DNA from 3 places in the Aquitalea sp. ASV11 genome. Region 3 is predicted to be linked to each of the others. Evidence: predicted binding sites of a transcription regulator. Region 3 holds the regulator's gene; each other region holds the start of a gene.
The links. Region 3 encodes FNR, which switches genes on or off when oxygen is low (the NO sensors DNR and NnrR bind a similar motif). Its sites were predicted from a motif close to TTGATNNNNATCAA; they were not measured.
Positions count from the first base shown of each region.

Region 1: cobA (uroporphyrinogen-III C-methyltransferase) is a predicted target of FNR. The motif match lies at 2,028-2,041, and genes of this name have one in related genera.
Region 2: JHD62_RS16105 (DUF3149 domain-containing protein) is a predicted target of FNR. The motif match lies at 2,228-2,241, and genes of this name have one in related genera.

Region 1 is NZ_JAELUD010000059.1:18,256-22,910, reverse strand. Features, by position in the region: gene JHD62_RS16520 (hypothetical protein) at 1-415, opposite strand, end outside; gene JHD62_RS16515 (DUF2249 domain-containing protein) at 412-624, opposite strand; gene JHD62_RS16510 (hemerythrin domain-containing protein) at 621-1,049, opposite strand; gene cobA (uroporphyrinogen-III C-methyltransferase) at 1,121-1,957, opposite strand; gene JHD62_RS16500 (cytochrome c) at 2,120-2,545, shown strand; gene JHD62_RS16495 (cbb3-type cytochrome c oxidase subunit I) at 2,578-4,005, shown strand; gene JHD62_RS16490 (cytochrome c oxidase subunit 3) at 4,061-4,654, shown strand.
Region 2 is NZ_JAELUD010000057.1:1,142-5,796, forward strand. Features, by position in the region: gene JHD62_RS16095 (arginine deiminase) at 1-120, opposite strand, end outside; gene arcD (arginine-ornithine antiporter) at 193-1,632, opposite strand; gene JHD62_RS16105 (DUF3149 domain-containing protein) at 2,011-2,148, opposite strand; gene JHD62_RS16110 (CDP-6-deoxy-delta-3,4-glucoseen reductase) at 2,392-3,426, opposite strand; gene JHD62_RS16115 (NAD(P)H-binding protein) at 3,468-4,385, shown strand; gene trmB (tRNA (guanosine(46)-N7)-methyltransferase TrmB) at 4,422-4,655, shown strand, end outside.
Region 3 is NZ_JAELUD010000008.1:5,859-10,513, reverse strand. Features, by position in the region: gene JHD62_RS04450 (inositol monophosphatase family protein) at 1-88, opposite strand, end outside; gene JHD62_RS04445 (RNA methyltransferase) at 230-994, shown strand; gene JHD62_RS04440 (DUF1853 family protein) at 972-1,904, shown strand; gene JHD62_RS04435 (flavodoxin family protein) at 1,901-2,359, shown strand; gene fnr (fumarate/nitrate reduction transcriptional regulator Fnr) at 2,485-3,231, opposite strand; gene hemN (oxygen-independent coproporphyrinogen III oxidase) at 3,344-4,655, shown strand, end outside.

The DNA.
Region 1 (4,655 bases), on a different contig from region 3:
ACAGGCCGGGCAGCGCATGCAGCAGCAGCGCCAGCCCGGCACTGTAAGCCAGTAGCGCGCCGGTAGTCAGCCATGGTGCTGAAAAGCCATGACTGAAGCCCCAGCACAGGCAGGCCACGCCAGATTGCCAGGCTGGAAACACCCGCCACCACAATGCACGCGGGCGAGGTGTGCCCACCCCGGTGGCCACGGCCAGTAGCTGCAAGATGGCACCGAGCATGGTGTTGCCCAGCACGCCCAGTGCCAGCAGGTGGGTAAGGGTGACAATCAGCGGATCGAAGCGGTTGGCAAGGACAGTGTTGCCCAGCAGCAGGGTGAGCCCGGTGATCAGCAGCCAGGCGAGGCTGGCTGCAAAAAAGCTGCCCGGCAACCAGGGTGGCGGGGCAGCTTCGTAAGACAGCCAGGCCTGGCTCATGGCCGGCTCAGGATCAGGATGACGCCGCCGTCACCGGACAGTTCGAAACGGAAGTCCAGCCCCTGTTGCTGTAGCAGTGGCAGCAGCGGGCTGGGATGGTGCGGCAGGATGTAGGCCGCTTGCTGGCCCGGTGCCAGCCCGTCCGCTTCGTCCAGGATGATTTCCATCGGCTGTGGCGGCGGCAACTGGCGCAGGTCGCGCGGGCTCATGCGGCGGCTCCGGCGGCAACCAGGTCGGCAAAGCCGGTAATGTGCTGGCTGCACATGGGGTAAAGAATGTTTTCTTCTTTCATGTTGTGCTGCTGCATCAGGATAAGCAGCGTGTCGGCACAGCCCAGATAGTCGCCGGCCTGCTCGGATGACAGCAGCTGCGCCATGTCCTGCATCAGTGCGCGCATCTGGCTGTGTTCGTTGCGCATTACCATCGTGGGGCCCATCTGGCTGCCGGTGGCGGCTTCGAAGGCCGGAAACAGGCTGTCTTCTTCCAGCGCAAAATGTTGCAGCATGCCGTTGTGAAAGGCTTGAAACACGGCCCGGGCCTTGGGCCAGTCGCTCTGGCGTACCGCTGTTTCGGCGATGGCGAAGTCGGCATCGCACAGGCGATGTTGTTCGGTCAATTGCTGGATGGCATTCATGGTGCTTTGCCTTGGCTGAGGTTGATGGTGAGCAGTATTGACCTTTGACGCGTCGGCCTGAATGACCCGTATCAAGAAATCACCGCTTGCTGGCGCAAGGCCTGCAACTGTTGGTGCAGGCTGACCACGCTGCCGATGATGAGGAGCGCCGGGCTGGCAATCTGCTGATCGGCAATCAATTGCGCCAGTGTAGCCAGCTGGCCACACACACAGCGCTGGGCACTGCTGCATGCCCTTTCCACGATGGCCACCGGCGTGGCCGGGTCGCGGCCATGGGCCAGCAGCTGGCTGGCGATATGGGCGGCCTCGCCCAGTCCCATATACACCACCAGGGTCTGCTCCGGCGTGCTGTGCTGTGTCCAGTCCAGCGCGCTTTCTCCCTGACGGCGATGGCCGGTGACCAGGCTGCAACCCTGGGCATGGTCGCGATGGGTAAGCGGCAGTCCCAGTGCGGCGGCGGCACCCAGCGCGGCGCTGATGCCCGGTACCACCTCGCAGGGGATGCCCGCTGCCGCCAGCGCCAGTATTTCCTCGCCACCCCGGCCAAACAGCAAGGGGTCACCGCCCTTGAGCCGCACCACGCGCTGGCCGTTGCGGGCAAAGTCGATCAGCAACTGGTTGATGTCCGCTTGCGGCAGGGTATGGCGGCTGGCGCGCTTGCCCACACAGATGCGGCTGGCCTGCGGCGGAGCCAGCCGCAGTATCTGCGGGTCTAGCAGATGGTCGTACAGCAGTACATCGGCCTGGCCCAGTCGCTGTACTGCGCGCAGGGTGAGCAAGTCCGGGTCGCCGGGGCCAGCCCCCACCAGGCAAACGCTGCCGGGGGCAAATACCTTGCTGTCTCTTGGGGTGGAGTGGGGGCTGCCAGCCAGCGTGGGCGGCAGCGGGGGCAGGGCTGGACGGTGCATGCAGACTCCCGGGCAAAGGCTTGCCAAATGATGATGCCGCCAGTGTAGGAAGGAGGGTGGCCGGGAATCGTTGATACGAATCAATGCTATCGGGATGCCTGAATCCGTACATTTCGCCCCAGGTACCGGACGTGCCGGTGCAAGCACTTTGAGGAGGACGTGATGAGCGCGAGCTTCACCAAATCGACGGCCCGCAACATCTTTTACGGTGGGTCGGTGTTCTTTTTCCTGTTGTTCCTGGGGCTGACGCTGGATACCACCATGGCCCTGCCCAGCCATAACGCCAAGGCCAAGCTGACTGATGCGGCGGTGCGCGGCAAGAAGATCTGGGAGACGCGCAATTGTGGCGGCTGCCACACCTTGCTGGGCGAGGGGGCTTATTTCGGACCGGAGCTGGGCAATGTCTATGTGCGCCGTGGCCCGGATTTCATCAAGGGCTGGATGAAGGCCATGCCCACCAATGTACCCGGTCGCCGCCAGATGCCGCAGTTTCATCTGAACGACGGCGAGCTGGACGACGTGGTGGCCTTCCTGAAGTACACCTCCGAGATCAATACCAATAACTGGCCGCCCAATATCCAGGGCTGAGCGCACCAGACCAATCGCTGACGGAGATAAACATGAGCAATGCAAGTGCGGCGACGCTAGCGGCTGAACAAGCCCGTGCGCCAGCCCAGATCAAATACCGCTCGCAGGCGGTGGCCAAGCCTTATTTCATGGCGGCCATCGGCCTGTTCATCGGCCAGATCCTGTTTGGCCTGATCATCGGCCTGCAGTATGTGAAGGGGGACTTCCTGTTCCCGGCCATCAATTTCAGCACCGCGCGCATGGTGCATACCAACCTGTTGATTGTCTGGCTGCTGTTCGGCTTCATGGGAGCGGGTTACTTCCTGATTCCGGAAGAATGCGAGCGCGAGCTGTACAGCCCGAAACTGGCCATCATCACCTTCTGGGTGTTTCTGGTGGCCGGTGCGCTGACCATTGTCGGCTACCTGGGCCTGCCCTATAACGTGCTGGCCCACCTCACCGGTAACGACCTGCTGCCCACCATGGGGCGCGGTTACCTGGAGCAGCCGCTCATTACCAAGGTGGGTATTGTGCTGGTGGCGCTGTCCTTTTTGTTCAACCTGTCGATGACGCTGCTGTCCGGCCGCAAGACCAGCATCAGCATCGTGATGCTGCTGGGGCTGTGGGGCCTGGCCATCTTCTTCCTGTTCTCCTTCGTCAACCCCAACAACCTGGTGCTGGACAAGTACTTCTGGTGGTGGGTGGTACACCTGTGGGTGGAAGGGGTGTGGGAGCTGATCATGGGTGCCATGCTGGCCTTCGTGCTGGTGAAAGTGACCGGGGTGGACCGTGAAATCATCGAAAAATGGCTGTACCTGATCATTGCCATGACGCTGATCACCGGCATCATCGGTACCGGTCACCATTATTTCTGGATCGGCACACCGGCCTACTGGCAGGTATGGGGTTCCATCTTCTCCGCGCTGGAGCCGGTGCCCTTCTTCATGATGACCATGTTTGCCTTCAATATGGTCAAGCGTCGCCGCCGTCAGCACCCCAACCAGGCCGCCACGCTGTGGGCGCTGGGTACTGGTGTGATGTCCTTCCTGGGCGCTGGTGTGTGGGGCTTCCTGGGGACGCTGTCGGTGGTGAACTACTACACCCACGGCACGCAGCTGACTGCTTCGCACGGTCACATGGCCTTCTATGGTGCTTACGCCATGGTGGTGCTGACCATGATTTCCTACACCATGCCGCTGCTGCGTGGCCGTGAAGCCAACAGCCCGCAAGCACAGAATGTGGAAAAACTGGCGTTCTGGGTGATGACCCTGTCCATCGTCGGCATCACGCTGTGCCTGACCGCTGCCGGGGCGACACAGGTGTGGCTGCAACGCATGTCCAGCGCACCGCTGTCCTTCATGGAAACACAGGACCACATCATGCCGCTGTACTGGGCACGTCTGGTGTGCGGCCTGGGCTTCTTCAGCGGCCTGATGCTGTACCTGATCAGCTTCTTTGTCACCGGCAAGCGCGAAGCCTGAGTGAACCGAGCAACAAGCGGCCCGCAAAGGGCCGTTTTTTCATTGGAGACAAACCATGCCTGCCGACAGCCTGCTGCTGGAAGACATACCGCAAGACCGTCATGTGCCGGGAGACCTGGCCATGTGGTGTTTCATTCTGGCCGAGCTGGCGGTGTTCGGCGTGTTCTTCCTGGTGTACGGCTATCACCGCTGGCGGGAACCGGCACTGTTTTCCCACGGCCAGCAGCAGCTGCACCTGCTGCTGCCCACGCTCAATACCTTGCTGTTGCTGGCGGGCAGTGCGGCCATCGTGGCCGCAGTGCGCGCCTTTGCGCGAAACCGTCAGCGCAGCGGGCGGCGCTGGCTGATGTCCACCATGCTGGCCGGTGGCGGTTTTCTGGTGCTCAAGGCCATCGAGCTGGGTGGCAAGTTTGCCGCTGGCATCACCCTGTCCAGCGGCGATTTCTGGATGTTCTACCTCTCGCTCACCGTATTCCACTTTCTGCATGTGGTACTGGGCATGGTGATTGTCGCCGCCGTGTGGTGGCAGGCCCGCGACGGGCGCTATGCCGGTGCGGCCATTGATGGGGTGGAAACCGCCGCCGCCTACTGGCATATGGTGGACCTGGTGTGGATTGTGCTGTTTGCGCTGATTTACGTGGCGCGTTAAG
Region 2 (4,655 bases), on a different contig from region 3:
GTCATCAAACAGCAGGTCGTGGCAGTTGTCGGGGGTGAGGCGCTTGTGGGCGAGGCCCGGACGGCACACCATCACGCTGCGCAGCTTGCCGCATTCGGAATGAACACCAAATTTTGTCATGATCAAACTCCTGCAATTCGGGTAAGGGAGTCGGGGAGCGCGCTATCGGCGCTCCACCGTATTATTTTCAGGTCAGAGGGTGAGCTGACCGGTAATCAGTTCGTAGGCGGCAATGGCGCCCAGTACCACGATGATGGCGGCCAGTACAGCTTCGGCACCCTTGAACGGTTTCTCGCCATGTTCTTTCTTGGCCCACAGATAGAACAGCAGGCCCGGGGCGTACAGCACCATCGACAGGAACAGATACTTCACACCAGCGGCGTAGATCAGCCATACACCGTACACACTGGCGATACCGGCAATACTCAGGTCACGGCCCTTGCCTTCACCAGCCTGGTAGCCTTCACCACGCCGGGCCACCATGAAGGAATACACGGCACACAGCAGGTAAGGAATCAGGATCATCGAGGTAGCCAGCGACAGCAGTGCCAGGTAACCGGCCGAACTGAACAGGGTGATGATCAGGAACAGCTGGATCAGACCGTTGGTCAGCCACAGCGAAGCTGCCGGGGAACCGTTGGCATTGGTGGTGCCGAAGATGCGCGGCATCACACCGTCTTTGCCTGCCAGGTAAGGTGCTTCAGCAGCCAGCAGCGTCCAGGCCAGCAGCGCGCCACCTACCGAAATCACCAGACCAGCATTCATGATGTTGGCACCCCAGGGACCAATGGCCTTTTCCAGCACATAAGCGGTGGAGGGGTTCTTCAGTGCCGCCAGTTCCGGCTGGGTCATCACGCCCAGTGCCAGGACCGACACCGCCACCAGCAGGGCAATGGTCAACAGGAAACCCACCACGGTAGCCTTGCCCACATCGCTCATTTTTTCGGCACGGCCCGAGAACATCGACGCACCTTCGATACCGATGAACACCCATACAGTCACCAGCATGGTGCTCTTCACCTGATCGACAATGGAGCCCAGCTTAGGATTACCCCAGAAGTCCAGATTGAAGGTGTCGATCTTGAAAGCAAACACCACCAGAACAATGAACAAGGCCAGCGGTACCAGCTTGGCAATGGTGGTGATGGTGTTGATGAATGCCGCACCATGCACGCCACGCAATACCAGGAAATGCAGGCCCCACAACAGGATGGAGGCACAGATGATGGCAGTTGGCGTGTTGCCGTCGCCAAAAGCGTGGAACCAGAAACCCAGTGCCGAGAACATCACGACAAAGTAGGACACGTTGCCGATCCAGGCCGAAATCCAGTAACCCCAGGCCGAGTTGAAGCCCATGTAGTCACCGAAACCGGCGCGGGCATAACCGTAAACCCCGCCCTCTACTTCGGGCTTGCGGTTGGCCAGCATCTGGAAGGCAAATGCCAGCGTCAGCATGCCGAGGAAGGTGATGGCCCAACCAATGATGATGGCGCCGGCGCCGGCACCTGCCGCCATGTTTTGCGGTAGCGAGAAGATGCCGCCGCCAATCATGGAACCCACTACCAGTGCGGTAAGTGCACCCAGTTTCAGTTTGGGTGCTCCGCCACCTTGCACTTCTGTATCAGTGGACATTTTCGTTCTCCGTGAAATACATTAACCTGAAAACTATCTGTATATTATTAATTTCTAATTCAATGATGCAATGATAGTCATCGAAGCGCTCCGATTCCAGAAAGCAGCTACATATGTTTGATCAGGATCAAATGAAAAAAAGGAACAAAAAAGGGCGACAGCAGAAAGATGGCTGGGTTATAGGCAGAGCGGCCTGTCTATCCAAATTGGATTTATCTATATGCATTTGTTCTTTATTGGTAATTTTCAATAAATTATTTTTCAATAAAGACTGATAGACAAACGGCAGGCAAAAAAAATGGATACGGCCCACCACCGTATCCACCAACACACACATCAAGAGGAAATCTGGACACACACCAACTGGTGCTAAACCTGTCAGTCGTTCGGTCCTGCGTTCTTCACCTTACGACTGATGACAAAAATCACACCACATACCACCACAGTAGCAAAGACAATGGTTGCCAAACCCAGAACACCGACATCGTCGGAAAGAAGTTGACCTAGCAGTTCCATCTCCCACTCCTCATAGCTGGCGTTTGCCGCCTTGATTGATTAGTCGATGGTCATAATAACCCTACAAATAATGTGGATGTTGACGCAAGTCAACAATCTGTCCGCGTCCTGCGGACAACTGGAAAGTCCCACAAAAACAAAACGATGCCGAACATACCCCGCAGAGCGGCCATTTCCCTGGTAAGTACAAAATGAAAAAGCCCCTGCATGGCAGGGGCTGTCTGATGGCATAGGACTGGCAGATCAGGGCTGCTTGTTACCACCCATGTCCTTGGACAGGAAGAAGGCGTCAGAGAAGAATTCGTCTTCCGGCAGCTTGCGTTCGGCAATGAAGCTGCGATGGGCAGACTCCACCATGACCGGAGCACCACAGGCATACACCTGGTGGCCGGACAGGTCGGCAAAATCATCCAGCACCGCCTGATGTACAAAGCCGGTACGGCCTTGCCATTCGTCTTCCGGCAGCGCCTCGGACAACACCGGAATCACGGTGATGTTGGCATGCGCGGCCTGCCAGCTCTCGGCCAGTTCAGCCATGTAGAGGTCTGCCTTGGTGCGTGCGCCCCAATACAGCACCATCTGACGCTGGATACCGTGATGAATGGCGTGTTCGATGATGCCCTTGACCGGCGCAAAGCCGGTACCGCTGGCCACGAAAATGATGGGCTTGTCCGAATCCTCACGCAGGAAGAAAGAACCCATCGGGCCCTTGAAGCGCATGATTTCGCGCTCCTTCATCTGGGTGAAGACATAATCGGAGAAACTGCCACCGGGCTGATGACGGATATGCAGCTCCAGGAAGGCATCATCATGCGGCGCATTGGCAATGGAGAAACTGCGTTTCTTGCCATCCTTCATCAGGATGTCGATGTACTGACCGGCGCGGAACTGCAGGCGTTCGGAAACCGGCAATTTCAGTTTGAGCACGGCAACGTCGTGCATTTTCACCATGCTTTCCACGCGGCACGGCAGGGTCTTGATCTGGATGTCACCAGCACCGGCCACTTCACGGGCTTCAATGGTGATATCACCTTGCGGGCGGGCACAGCAGAACAGGGTCATGCCCTGGATGCGTTCGTTTTCCGGCAGGGCTTTTTCCTGATAGCCATCCTGGCTGACCTCACCCTCCACGACCTTGCCCTTGCAGGCGCCACAGGCACCATCGCGGCAGCCATAAGGCAGACCGACATTCTGGCGCAAAGCCGCTTCCAGAATGGTTTCATGCGCTTCAACACTGAACGTATGCCCGCTCGGGAGCACTTTGACCTGGGAAGTCATTGGGTACCTTTATTATTCCAAATCTCGGTAAGATGCAGCCTATGCGTACTTTATTGATTGCAGGCATGGGTGATGTCGCCCGACGGGCCCTGCCCCGACTCGTGCAGCACTGGAAAGTGCTGGTTCTGGCACATCACGCGCAAGCAGCTGAAACGGCGCGCGCTGGCGGTGCCATTCCGGTCATGGCCAATCTGGACGATGCCGCCAGCCTGGAGCGGCTGGCCGGTCTGGCCGATGATCTGTGGATAACCGCACCACCACCAAGCCACGGAATGCGCGACAGCCGCACGCGCAAGTTGTTGTACGCACTGGCAAAAGCCGACAGGATACCACAGCGAATTAGCTATATCAGCACTACTGGCGTGTATGGAAATAGCCATGGTGACTGGCTGGATGAATGCTCGCCCCCCATGCCGCAAACCGAGCGCGCCTGGCGCCGGCTGGATGCAGAAAATACCCTTCGTGCCTTTGCCCGCCACCATGGCAGCCAGCTGACCATTCTGCGCGCACCCGGCATTTATGCGCTGGAGCGCCTGCCGCTGACCCGTCTTGTGCAAAACACGCCCTTGATCCGGCCCGAGGAAGACAGCTTCAGTAATCATATCCACGCCGATGACCTGGCCAGCCTGTGTATTGCCAGCCTGCAGCAAAACCGTGGCGGCATCCGCATTTACAATGCCTGCGACCAGGAACCACTCACCATCACCGACTGGTATGCCATGCTGGCTGATGCACTGTCCATGCCACTACCGCCACGGCTATCCCGCGCAGAAGTACAAGCGGCCGTCAGCCCTGGTTTATGGTCTTACATGGCCGAGTCTCGCCGCTTTCGCCACCAGCGCCTGGCAGAACTGGGCGTGACGCTGCACTACCCCACTGCACGCGAATTTGTCGCACAACTGGCGGCAAATCCGGCCTGGCAGAGCGTGGCACTCGCTAAGGCCGGCAAGATTCGGTAACATGCGCGTCTTCTTGCAATTATCTGTTTGAATCACATGGAAAATCCGGCATTCGGGCGCGCCATCAGAAGCTTTGTGCTGCGTCAGGGACATCTGTCTGCAGGTCAGCAACGCGCAATGGACGAGGGCATGCCCAAATGGGGCATTGCATATCAGCCAACCGTCATCGACCTGGAACAGGCTTTTGGCCGCCAGGCACCCAAGGTGCTGGAAATCGGCTTTGGCATGGGTGGTGCAACCGCTGAAATTGCAGCGGCCAATCCTGCTATC
Region 3 (4,655 bases):
GAATGGTATCGAGGTTAAGCGACGCGCGCTGGATTACACTGCCAGCACGGCGGGCGGCTTTAACCGCGATATTGAGCATCGGATGCATTGACGGCCTCTAGAACGGATAGCAGATGTCAGCCAACATGGCTCGACATCTGTCAGTAACAATCTGGGTTAAGGAACAAAAAAAGCCGGCGCGAGCGCGCGGGCTTTTTGATATGCCCGCCATTTTAATGTGAAACTGCTGATGAATAAACCCCAAGTACCTGATTTTCTGAAAAACATTCGCATCGTGTTGGCTCGCCCCAACCATCCGGGCAATATCGGTTCGGCCGCACGGGCGATGAAAACCATGGGGCTGACCCGCCTGTATCTGGTTGAACCCAAAGTGTTTCCCAGCGATGAAGCCAATGCACTGGCCTCCGGCGCGGTGGATGTGCTGGAGAGCGCCACCGTGGTGGCGAGCCTTGCCGAAGCGCTCAGCGACGTCACCGTGGCCTGCGCGCTCACCAGCCGCCGCCGCGAGCTGACCACGCCATTGTCCACTCCGCGCGAAACCACGCCGGAACTGGTGGCCCGCGCGCGCGATGGCGAACAGGTGGCGCTGGTGTTCGGCAATGAAACCTTCGGCCTGTCGATTGAAGAAGTGGAGCAGTGCAACCGGCTGGTGACCATTCCGGGCAACCCGGATTACTTCTCGCTCAACCTGGCCATGGCAGTACAGGTGATGACTTACGAGCTGTTCAGCCATACCGGCGTTGATGTGGAATACCTGCGGCCGGAAAGCGAAACCGCCAGCCTGGGCGAGGTGGAAGGCTTCTGCCAGCATCTGGACCAGACCATGGACGCCATCGGCTACTACCGCCGCCGTAACAGCGAGCGACTGATGCGCCGCATGCGCGCGCTGTTCAACCGGTCCGGCATGCTGCGCGACGAGGTGGACATTCTGCGTGGACTGATGAAGCAGATCCAGCGCGTGGCAGACGGCCATGAGCACGGCGGCGAATCCTGATTGCGGTTTTTATCTGCCTTACACGCAGCCTGCGCTGCGTGATCTGGCTTTCTTGCTGACCGCCCCTTCCCCCTGGGATAGTGGCTGCAATCTTTCGCCACAACGCCTGCTGGGCCCGGATGGCCCGGCCTTGCTGGCCGCACTGGAACAAGACCCGGCACCGCTCTATGCCTGGCTGGCCGAGCAGCCCTGTCGCCGTCTGGGCCACTATGCCGAGCGCTTGCTGGCTTTCTGGTTTCACCTTGCGCCCCATATCGAGCTGGTGGCCGCCAATCTGCCGCTACGGGACGCCAGTGGCCGCACCATTGGCGAATTTGATTTCCTGATCCGGCTGGATGGCGAACCACTACACGTGGAGACTGCCAGCAAATTCTATCTGCAATTGGGTGCCGGCCCGGACAGCCTGGTAGGCCCCAGTCTGCGCGATGCCTGGCTGCTGAAGGCGGGTAAATTGCAGGCGCAGTTGCAGTTGTCCCGCCACCCCTTGGCCCGTCGCGTATTGCCGCCAGGCTTTGTGGCCTGCGCCAGTCAGGCCCGGCTGGCCGGCTGGTTTTTCTATTCCCGCCCGACACGTCCCGCCCCGCCACTGGCTGCGGATCAGCTGCAAGGCTGGTTCAGCCCGCTATTGCAGCCCTGGCCCAGTACCAGCCCGGCATCACGCTGGTTGTGGTTACCACGCTTGAACTGGCTGGCTCCGGCCCGTGTGGCCGAAGCCGAAGTGCGCGAACAGCACAGCCTGCAGCAGGAATTGCGCCAGGCCCTGGTGCCGCAACTGGTGGCAGAGCTGCTGCCGCTGGGCGATGGCTACTGGGAGGAGGTGGCGCGCGGTTTCGTGGTGCCGCCAGGCTGGCCCGAAGCAACACGCCTGCAAGCATTGATGGCCACGTTGCCAGGGAGTCCTGCAGCATGAAGCGCTTGCTGTTGTTGTATGCCAGCCAGACCGGCCGCACCTTGCAGCTGGTTGACGCCGTGCGCGCCAGCGTAGCGCAACTGGCGGATGACCTGCAGTTCAACTGCCTGCCCGCCGAGCAGGCCACACTGGATGACTTGCTGACAACAGACGGCATCGTGCTGGCAACGCCGGAGAATTTTGGCTATATGGCGGGCAAGATGAAAGATTTCTTCGACCGCACCTTCTACCCCGCGCAGGGCCTTACCGAGGGGCTGGCCTGCCTCTTGCTGGTGTCCGCCGGTAACGATGGCATGGGGGCTGTGTACGCCATGCGGCGCATCATCGCCGGCTATGGCTGGGACGAAGTGCTACCCGCCGTGGTGGTACGCGGCGAGCCGGACGCCGCGCAGCTGGCTGAAGTGGCGGAACGGGCCGAGCAACTGGTGGCCGGCATGCTGATCGGGCGCTGGTAATACCTTGACCGGAAGAGTTAGTGCTTGCGGAGAATGGCGTGCCTGCCCGGATGGGCGGAAGATGCAAAAAGGGCGGTAAGGCGCATTGCGCCCACCGCCCGGATGGCTGTTACCGTGCTGTCGGCTTACACGCCGTTGGCGTGGGTACAACCGGAGATCAGGTCCTTGAGTGCATCGGCCTTGATCAGCTGGATGTGCTTGTGGTCCACGCTTAGCCAGCCTTGTTGCTGGAACTTGGATAGCGTACGGCTGACGGTTTCCAGTTTCAGGCCGAGGAAGCTGCCGATTTCCTCGCGGCTCATGCGCAGGATGAAATCGTTGGCGGCAAAGCCGCGGGTGGACAGACGCTGTGACAGGTTCAGCAGGAAGGCAGCCAGACGTTCTTCTGCCTTCATGTTACCCAGGAGCAGCATGACGTTCTGGTCACGCACGATTTCGCGGCTCATCAGGCGGAAAAAGTGGTGTTGCAGGCTGGGAATGTCGCGCCCCAGGCTTTCCATGCGGTTGAAGGGCAGTTCGCAGACTTCGCTGTCTTCCAGGGCAATGGCGTCGCAGCCATGCACATTGGACGAGATGCCATCCAGGCCCATGAGTTCGCCGGACATCAGAAAGCCGGTGACTTGTTCACGACCGTCCTGGCTTGCCACGCTGGTCTTGAAGAAACCGGTGCGCACGGCAAACAGCGATTTGAAGGCTTCGCCACTGCGGAACAGGTATTCACCGCGCTTGAGGCGGCGGCTCTGACGGATAACTGCATCCAGCTGTGTCATTTCGTCGCGGTTCAGCCCGATGGGCAGGCAGAGTTCGCGCAGACTGCAGTTGGAGCAGGACACCTTCAGTGCGTGCAGAGTGTGTTGGTGTTGGTCTGACATCGCGTGTTTTGTACAACCCTGTAAAGAAGCTTGACCCTTGTCAAAGCGGAATTCGCACGTTTTCCGCAAATTTACCAGTCCACCTGACGTTTGACTATCAATACCCGACGACATGCACACCACCCATCCGTTTTCGCCTACCCACTGTGAGTTCGACCGAGCATTGATCGAACGTCTTGATGGTTCCGGCCCAAGATACACTTCTTACCCCACCGCCGACCGGTTTACCCCGGCATTCGGTGAGAAGGACTATAAACACTGGCTGAAGCAACGCCACCTGGGCATGCATCAGAACGCAATATCATTGTACGTTCATATACCGTTCTGTAATACGGTATGTTACTACTGCGGCTGCAACAAGATCATTACCAAGGACAAGAGCCGTGCCGACCGCTACCTCGATTACCTGGAAAAGGAAATCAAGCTGGTTGCCGCCTCGCTTGGCTGCCGGGAAAAGCTGATCCAGCTGCACTTTGGCGGCGGTACGCCGACCTTTCTGTCCGACGAGCAGCTGGACCGCCTGATGACCATGTTGCGTGCCCACTTCGAATTTTTGCCGGAGGGAGAATATTCCATCGAGATCGACCCGCGCAAGGTGGGTCGTGAAACCGTGCATCACCTGGCGCGACTGGGCTTCAACCGCATGAGCGTGGGCATTCAGGACTTCGACCCGCAGGTGCAAGCCGCGGTGAACCGGGTGCAAAGCGAGGAAGAAACGCTGGAGGTGATCGAGGCTGCGCGCGAAGCCGGCTTCAAGTCGGTCAGTGTGGACCTGATCTACGGCCTGCCGCTGCAAACCCGCGAGTCGCTCAAACGCACGCTGGACAAGGTGATTGCCATTGGCCCGGACCGGCTGGCGCTGTACAACTATGCCCATTTGCCCACCGTGTTCATGCCGCAACGGCGCATCAACGAGGCGGACCTGCCAGCAGCCAGCACCAAGCTGGACATCCTGCAGGACGCGGTAAAGAGCCTGGCGGATGCAGGCTATGTATTCATTGGCATGGACCACTTTGCCAAGCCGGAAGATGACCTGGCCATTGCCTTGCGCCAGGCGCGCCTGCAGCGCAATTTCCAGGGCTATTCCACCCATGCCGACTGCGACATGATCGGCCTTGGCGTGTCGTCCATCGGCAAGGTTGGCCCCTGTTACAGCCAGAACGAGAAAGACCTGGACAGCTATTACGCCGCGCTGGACGAAGGCCGGCTGCCGGTAATGCGTGGCATGGTGCTGGATCAGGACGACATCCTGCGTCGCGGCATCATCCAGGCGCTGATGTGCCGCTTCTCGCTGTCGGTGGAAGCCATCGAGCAGGTGCACGGCATCAATTTCGCCGAGTATTTCGCTGCCGAGTTGCCAGCCATCCGCGAGTACCACAAGCTGGGCCTGCTGACCTTTGACGGCGACTTCCTGATGGTGGAGC